DNA from 2 places in the Paenibacillus sp. LS-5 genome. Region 1 is predicted to be linked to the other one. Evidence: a T-box and tRNA genes for the amino acid it is inferred to sense, from the RefSeq annotation. Region 1 holds a T-box; the other holds one or more tRNA genes.
The links. A T-box is a leader RNA that pairs with one kind of tRNA and senses whether it is charged. The one in region 1 lies ahead of AC0MA3_RS15045 (arginine--tRNA ligase), so its partner is inferred to be a tRNA-Arg.
Positions count from the first base shown of each region.

Region 1 (4,425 bases):
CAAAGCGGCTATCGCCGACGGAAACCTGAACCAGCGGAGCCGGACTCTGCGGAATGCGGCTGGCTGTGATGTTCTGATTACCTCCTACCCGCTGCTGCGTCGTGATGTGGAGCTGTACGTCAAACGTTCTTTCCATACACTCATTCTGGATGAAGCGCAGGTCATTAAGAACCATGCCACCCAGACTGCACAGGCGGTAAAAGCATTACAGGCTCGCTACCGCTTCGCCCTTACAGGAACTCCTGTCGAAAATGCGCTAGAGGATCTCTGGTCGATCTACGGCGTCGTATTCCCTGGACTGTTCCCGGGCAAAAAAGCCTTTCACGATCTGCCCCGGGAGACTATCGCAAGGCGAATCCGGCCGTTTCTGCTGCGCCGCCTCAAAAGTGATGTGCTCAAAGAGCTGCCGGAGAAGATCGAGTCCCTTCAGGCCTCCGAGCTGCTGCCGGAACAGAAAAAGCTGTACGTCGCCTATCTCGCCAGACTACGGAAGGAAGCGCTGAAGCATCTGGATAGCGATGGGTTCGGCAATGGGCGGATCAAGGTGCTTGCCGGTCTGACCCGTCTGCGCCAGCTGTGCTGCCATCCTGCACTTTTTGTGGAAGGTTATACCGGTGGATCGGGCAAATTCGAGCAGCTGCTGGAGATCATTGAGGAATGCCGCAGCTCCGGCAAGCGTATGTTGATTTTCTCACAATTCACTGAGATGCTGGGGATGATCAGCCGTGAGCTGGGCTTACAGGGAATTTCTCATTTCTATCTGGATGGTCACACTCCTGCTGCAAAGAGGGTTGAACTGTGTGGACTTTTCAATGAGGGGGAACGTGACCTGTTCCTCATCTCGCTCAAAGCAGGCGGTACGGGTCTGAATCTGACGGGAGCAGACACTGTTATTCTCTATGATCTGTGGTGGAATCCCGCAGTCGAACAACAGGCCGCTGACCGGGCACACCGGATCGGACAAAAGAAGGTAGTGCAGGTGATCCGGCTAATCGCTCAAGGCACAGTAGAAGATAAAATGTACGAGCTGCAGCAGAAGAAAAAGAATCTGATCGATGAAGTCATCGAGCCTGGGCAGGAAGCCTTATCCTCCCTAACTGAGCAGGATATCCGTGAGATTCTGATGATCTGATCTTTTACCTAGGCAGAATCAATCTCAACGGCACAATATGCCTATTATTCGGGCAAACGGATAACCATGGTAGACAAAAGACTGGCTGCATGCACCATATCAGCGGAAGAGCATAAAGTATACAAATAGATTGTTTACGGAAGAAGGGAGTTCCATGCCCCCTCCTGGAAAGGGAAAAAAGACCGGTACCAAAAAACCACCGGTAAATCCCAACAAACAGATTCCAAAAGGATTGGAATATACAGTGGCTGCGCTGCTTCTGACCGGCAAACTGCGGGTTGATTCTGTCCAGATGTACACCGATGCTTCCTTATTCGTCAGTTTGGTGGGAAAGTATAAAACTTTGAGCGACACAAGCCCCGGCAATTCAAACAATGTAGATAAGCTGGTCAATTTTTTGGATGATAACAACAGCTTGACCTTAAACGAAATAATGACTGCCTTGAAGAAAAAATCTGATAACACCTGAAGCCGGAGAGGATGACAAAAGGGAGGCATACTACAGATGGATGACTTTGACGGAGAGGAATTTGCCGGCGCTATTTTGCTAATAATCGTGATTGCCCTGCTGATTTACGGCTCGACAGACATTAAGAATCTGACCGGTGCACCTGCTGCAGATTGATCGTTTATCCTCTGGGAGGGTTGATGCCTCTGTTTGACCTCACCACAAAAGGCTATTGCTTATTTCCAATAATTCGCTATACTGATAAAAATCAATATACATTCAATGAACGGGAAAGTAGTGATCTTCGATCTAGTCCCCAGCGAGCCGGGAGAGTGTAAGCCGGTACAGATCCTGTCATGAAGCGCACCCGGGAGATGGACTTCTGAACTTGCAGTAGGAAGCCCCGGCTGAAGGCCGTTAACCTGTGAGGTGGCTGAACCCTGTGTTCGGCAACGAGAGTGGTACCGCGAGCGCTTATGCCTTCGTCTCTTTTAGAGACGGGGCTTTTTTGTGTTTAACGGGCCCCTTGAATTTGCGGTTGGACTCTAGTCTTGGAGGAGGAGAAATCATTGTTAAGTCAACAGATCAGCAAGCAACTGGAACAAAGCGTATACAACGTAATCAGCAGCCTCGGCGCAGACTTGGCAGAACCGATAACCGTCGTGCTGGAGCAGCCGGCGAATACGGATTTTGGGGATTATTCTAGTAACATTGCCATGCAGTTAGCCAAAAAGTTGCGCAAAGCCCCCATGGTCATCGCCGGACTGATCACTGTAGAGCTTCAGCAAATGGGAGTTACCGGAGGATGGCTTGATCGCATTGAGATCGCCGCTCCGGGATTTATTAATATGTACATCAACTGGCAGCAGTGGGCGGGGCATTCTTTTGGGCTCCCTCCGGGCAATGGGGAGAAAGTTATTGTCGAGCATACGAGCGTGAATCCGAACAAATCCATGCATATAGGCCACCTAAGAAACTCCTGTATCGGGGATACGCTGGTAAGAGTTTTGCGGAAAACGGGGCATAACGTAGAAGTCCACAACTATGTGGACGATCTGGGCAATCAACTTGCAGATACAGTAGCCGGTCTACTTCATGTGCCGCTAGCCGGAGAGCATCTCCGTTTCGGGGATTACTGCTGGGATATTTATGCCGCCATCAACAAAGAGTATGCACAGCAGCCGGAAATGGTCCATAAAAGGACGGACATTCTACATGAACTGGAGAAAGGGCACGGCAATAAGGCCTGGCTCGGCCAACTGGTTGCGGAACGTATCGTAAAAGAACATGTCGCAGAAATGAAAAACTTCGATATCGGGTATGATCTTCTGGTCTGGGAGAGCAGTATTTTGCAAGAAGGCTTCTGGTCATCCGCTTTCCGTCTGCTAGAAGAGACAGCAGTGTTTATCCAGGAGACAGAGGGTAAACTGGCAGGGTGCTGGATTCTGAAACAACCGGCTTCTGAAGGCGATTCCGAGGACCATCAGAAGGACAAGGTACTGGTGCGTTCCAACGGAATTTTGACCTACACTGCCAAAGATATCGCCTATCACCTCTGGAAATTCGGATTATTGGACAAGGATTTCAAATACAGCGAATTTAATGCAGGTCTATGGACTACCGGGTTGACTGGAGGACCTATGCAATTTGGCAAAGCGGATCGAGTGGTCAATGTCATCGACTACAGGCAGGAGTATCCGCAGGCCATGGTGAAGCAGGCACTTGAGGTGCTGGGTTATGCAGAGCAGGCAAAGAAGCTGCAGCATGTCAGTTACGGAGTCGTATCACTCAGTCCAGCTTCCGCCGCCGAGCTTGGCATCGATATTTCAGAGGGCAAAAGCTCCTACGCCATGTCCGGCCGCCAAGGCATTGGCGTGAAGGTAAGCGATCTGGTTCAGCTCATGGAGGACAGCATCGAAGCCACACGCTCCGACAAAACCGGCCTCTCCAGCCGGATCATCGCCACTGCTGCAATCCGTTATTACCTGCTGCGCTTCAATCTGGGCACAGAGATTGTGTTCGATTTCAAGCAGGCCATGGAGATTTCAGGTAATACCGGAGTCTATCTCATGTACAGCTTCGCGCGTGCAGGCAGTGTGCTCAGCAAAGCAGACTGTCCGGTGGAACAGGCAGCGGTTCCCCAGTTTCCGGAACGATTGGAGACAGCCGAGCTAGCCTTGCTGAGACAACTCAGCACCTGGGAGGATACTCTCTACACGGCAAGCCGCGATCTCACGCCCAATAGTATTTGCAACTTCGCCCATACCTTGGCCTCGTTGTTCAACAACTTCTATTCCACCTGCCCGATCCTTAAGGGAGGAGATGCCTCCATCCGCTTCCGGGTCTGGCTAACGCTGCGTTTTCAGAATACCCTCGGAGAGGCCTTGGAGGTAATCGGACTGCCGAAGCCTGACCGGATGTAGACAAAATCGTTGATGAAAAGGTTTTATAAGCGGTTGAATAATTCGGATGATGGATAGCGTCCATAGTAGAGTGATAGACGGGTTGAGTTGGACAGAGGCTGGTACGTAAGGATATTAAGCAGAGTCCCGGCAAAAACGATCGGAAATTGGAATAGAGGGAAAAACTCCCTCTATTCTGCGTTAGAAGATGCTTTTTAGGTGAATAGAGGGAAATCCCCCCTCTAATTTGGGCTATAAGCTCTTCCAATGAACTTCTAACGATGTTAGAGGGAGGATTTCCCACTAACCCTATCATACAGAGGGATTCACCGGAAATAGCGGGTCTGTTTCCGCTTAATTTTTATTAGACGTAATAAGGGCTTATACCGTAAAAATGCTCCCTCCTCATCGGAGCATCTTCATCCCCCAGACGCACAAACAGC
Region 1 is NZ_JBWAVA010000009.1:82,545-86,969, forward strand. Features, by position in the region: gene AC0MA3_RS15035 (DEAD/DEAH box helicase) at 1-1,132, shown strand, start outside; gene AC0MA3_RS15040 (hypothetical protein) at 1,263-1,601, shown strand; T-box leader at 1,854-2,073, shown strand; gene AC0MA3_RS15045 (arginine--tRNA ligase) at 2,150-4,003, shown strand.

Region 2 (4,425 bases), on a different contig from region 1:
ATTTGCTGAAAGCCAACCCGAACTATAAAAAGGAGCTTAATGCGAAGCTATCCAAGCTCATTAAGGCAGAGGGCGGTTACCTGGGAGGGTTCACGGGCCTGAATACAGAGAAGAATTTTTATGTGAAGGACGGGAGATTGGCCGTTTTCTTCCAGCTCTACGAATACACAGCCTATGCTTCCGGGTTCCCGGAGTATGAGTTCACCTTCAAGGAGCTTCTTCCAGATGGAAGCAGCCCATTCGCTGGGCTGAAATAAGTATAGTCTACTATAAAAGAGTAGATTAACCCGCTCCGCTAATGCCGTGTAGGGATACCTTTCTGTGACCAGGCACTTCTCGCATTCATAAGCTATAGGAGAAACTAGCTTATGAAGAGGGGGGAAGGAAATGAGTTATCTGTACACAGCCATTGGCGATTCCCTGACAACCGGATTCGGAGCTCTTCCGGGCAACGGTTTTGTACCTGTATACCGCAAAATGGCAGAGAGCCGGCTCCGTGCACCAGTTGGCGTAGCCAACCTTGGCATCAATGGTCTAACTACGGCTGCATTGGGGCAGCGTCTAGGCAGTGCACCCATAATGCGCCAAGCGATCCGGGATGCAGATATTATTACATTGTCCATAGGCGGGAACGACCTGATTAAGGCAGCCAAAGCCGTCTCCTTTCGTCCAGGTGACCTGTCTCCAGCGCTGGAACGGGCACTTCGTGAGTGCAAAAGAAATTTCAGCGGGATTATGGGTTCTCTCTGGCAGCTCAAGAACGGCAGCCGCCGCCCCTTTATCATCCGGATGGTTGGACTTTATAATCCTTATCCTCAGTTCACGGAAGCTACAGACTGGGTAAGGCAGTTTAACGGCTATGTAGCGGGCTATAGCAGCAGTGTATGCGGGTTTGCCTCCATCTATCATGAGTTCGCCGGCAATGAGCATGGATTGCTGTCACTGGACCATGTGCATCCAAACGGCAGAGGCTACCGTATAATTGCCGGGAAGCTGGATGCCTTAGGTTACGGCCGGCTGCGATAACAAACTGCTACTATATAATGCAAAAGAGGCTGCTCAGACCATAATGGTCCAGGCAGCCTCTTTGTATGTTCTTCTGAATTATACGCCGGTAGGCAGCGTCTTCTCGATAACTTTATCGACGATACCATATTCAGCTGCATCAGCAGCACTCATGAAGTAGTCGCGGTCTGTATCCTTTTCGATACGCTCCAGCGGTTGGCCAGTACGTTCGGACAAGATACGGTTCAGTTTGTCGCGAAGCTTAAGGATACGGCGGGCACGGATTTCGATGTCTGTAGCCTGACCCTGCGCTCCACCCAGCGGCTGGTGGATCATAATTTCACTGTTCGGCAGTGCAAATCGTTTGCCTTTGGCACCGGCATTCAGCAGGAAAGCCCCCATGGAAGCGGCCATGCCCACACAGATGGTGGAGACATCCGGCTTAATATATTGCATTGTATCAAATATAGCCATTCCGGCTGTGATGGAACCGCCAGGGCTGTTCACATACAGGTGAATATCCTTATCCGGATCCTCGGCAGCCAGGAAGAGCATTTGTGCGATGATGGAATTGGCTACCACGTCATTAACCTCCGTTCCGAGGAAAATGATGCGGTCCTTCAGCAGGCGGGAATAGATGTCATAAGCGCGCTCACCGCGGTTGCTCTGTTCTACTACCATAGGAATATAACTCACGTGGAAAACCTCCTTGAATTGGTTCTTCGAATGTGTTCATTTTTACTGTTACCGTATTAACCACATGATAAACAAATTCAAACAAAAAGTCAAAGAAAGTCAAACTTAGTTAATAAAAAAAGAGCCAACAAGTGGCTCTTTGGTTAAGTAGTATAGGTACAGCTGCTAAATTATGTACAAAGATGAAATTAATGGCGCGCCCGCCAAGAATCGAACTTGGATCTCAGGCTTCGGAGGCCTACGTCATATCCATTGGACCACGGGCGCAACAGAAATTATTATAATCCATTTAGGCTGTAAATGCAACGGCTAATCATTTTGCTGCAAAATATCTTTGTTTTCTTCTCCATTGTCAGCCGCAAGCGTGCGTGGATATTCAGCAGCCTGGGCTTTTATCTTAGGGTCACGGGACTTTCAGCACTTTCCATTACCCACCAGATGTATAAGATGAAAAGAGGTTGAGAATTATACTCACGGAAGACTTGCACTCCGCGTAATATTTGGGTAGAATATGGGTGGGACTTAAAAAGTTAACCCGGGACATTTTAAGACCATGAACAAGGGAATAAGAGGAAGACGAAGTTGCAGGAGTGAAAGCATGCGTAATTTATTAGAAATCCAAAAGCAGCTTCTGCCTGATCTCATGGAAACCCTTAAGAGACGTTACACGATTCTACATCAGATCATGCTGTCCGATATTATTGGGCGCAGAACGCTTGCCGCTTCGCTCGATATGACTGAGCGGGTGCTGCGCGCCGAGACGGATCTTCTGAAATCGCAAGGGCTCATTGAGATCGAGAGCGTAGGCATGCGCGTAAGCGATGCGGGGCGCAGACTGCTTGACCTGCTGGAGCCAATCGCCAAGAGCCTGTTTGGCCTGGATGATCTGGAAGAGAAAATTCGTACAACGTATGGTCTGAACAAAGTTATTGTGGTCCCTGGTGATTGCGAAACCTCGCCATTCACGAAACGTGAGCTCGGACGCGCGGGCGCCAAAGCATTGCTAGGTGTATTGCGGTCGGATGATACCATTGCCGTTACGGGTGGTTCAACGCTTGCTGAAATGGCTGATCAGCTCACACCTCCGTTATCTCCTTCCTATAAGAACGCTTGGGTTGTACCAGCGCGCGGGGGATTGGGTGAGAGCATGGAGATTCAGGCCAACACGATTGCTTCAAAGATGGCCAAACGGATGGGGGCTAATTACCGCCTTCTGCATGTGCCTGATTTACTTAGTGAAGATGCTTACCAGTCCCTGGGGCTCGATGCGAACATTGGGGAGATTGTACAAATTATCCGCAGGTCGCGAATTATTGTGCATGGTATTGGGGATGCCATTGAAATGACCCGCCGCCGTAAGCTGGATGAGGCTACAGTCTCAGAAATCCAGGGAGAAGGAGCGGTTGCCGAATCGTTCGGCTATTATTTCAATGAAGAAGGTCAGGTTGTTCATACTATGCTGACTATGGGGCTCCGCCTAGAGGATATTATCCGCACGGAAGTCGTTGTCGGTATCGCCGGAGGCAAACGAAAGTCCAAAGCCATCCATGCGATGCTTCGTTTCGGGCAGGAGGATATACTCGTTACCGATGAGGCGGCGGCTATCGAAATTGGTAAAGAAATTGACAATCAGGTCCAGGCAGTCCTATAAATTCCATAATATGGGAAGCAAGCAAAGGGTTTATGCATTATACTTAACATTGTTGTCTTGACGAGCCTCACGGCCTGTCTTGAATAAATAAAACGAAATCTAGGAGGAACTATTCAATGAGTGTAAAAGTTGGTATTAACGGTTTTGGACGTATTGGACGCCTTGCATTCCGCCGTATTCAAAATGTAGAAGGTATCGAAGTGGTAGCAATCAATGACTTGACTGACGCTAAGATGCTTGCTCATTTGCTTAAATATGATACAACTCAAGGTAAATTCCAAGGGGACGTTGAAGTACATGACGGCTTCTTCAAAGTAAACGGCAAAGAAGTTAAGGTTCTTGCGAACCGCAATCCTGAAGAACTTCCTTGGGGCGACCTGGGCGTAGATATCGTTCTGGAGTGCACAGGTTTCTTCACAACTAAAGAAGCAGCTGAAAAGCACCTGAAAGGCGGAGCTAAAAAAGTAGTAATCTCTGCTCCAGCTACTGGCGACATGAAGACCGTTGTTTACAACGTTAACCATGACATCCTTGATGGTACTGAAACTGTAATCTCCGGTGCATCTTGCACAACTAACTGCCTGGCTCCTATGGCAAAAGTTCTGAACGACAAGTTCGGAATCGTTGAAGGCCTGATGACTACTATCCACGCTTACACTGGCGACCAGAACACACTTGATGCTCCACACGCTAAAGGCGACTTCAGACGCGCCCGCGCTGCTGCTGAGAACATCATCCCTAACACTACCGGTGCTGCAAAAGCAATCGGTCTGGTAATCCCAGCACTGAAAGGCAAACTGGACGGCGCTGCACAACGTGTGCCTGTTGCTACTGGTTCCCTGACTGAGCTCGTTACTGTTCTTGAAAAGAATGTTACTGTTGAAGAACTGAATGCAGCTATGAAAGCCGCTTCCGATCCAGACACTTATGGCTACACTGAAGATGAAATCGTATCTTCCGATATCAAAGGTATGACTTTCGGTTCCCTGTTCGATGCTACACAGACTAAGGTTCTAACTGTCGGCGACAAACAACTGGTTAAAACCGTTGCTTGGTACGACAACGAAATGTCC
Region 2 is NZ_JBWAVA010000027.1:8,245-12,669, reverse strand. Features, by position in the region: gene AC0MA3_RS25090 (PdaC/SigV domain-containing protein) at 1-257, shown strand, start outside; gene AC0MA3_RS25085 (GDSL-type esterase/lipase family protein) at 388-1,026, shown strand; gene clpP (ATP-dependent Clp endopeptidase proteolytic subunit ClpP) at 1,105-1,701, opposite strand; tRNA gene AC0MA3_RS25075 (tRNA-Arg) at 1,894-1,968, opposite strand; gene AC0MA3_RS25070 (sugar-binding transcriptional regulator) at 2,300-3,352, shown strand; gene gap (type I glyceraldehyde-3-phosphate dehydrogenase) at 3,469-4,425, shown strand, end outside.
Region 2: it encodes a tRNA-Arg, which carries the amino acid that the T-box ahead of AC0MA3_RS15045 (arginine--tRNA ligase) is inferred to sense. The anticodon was not compared.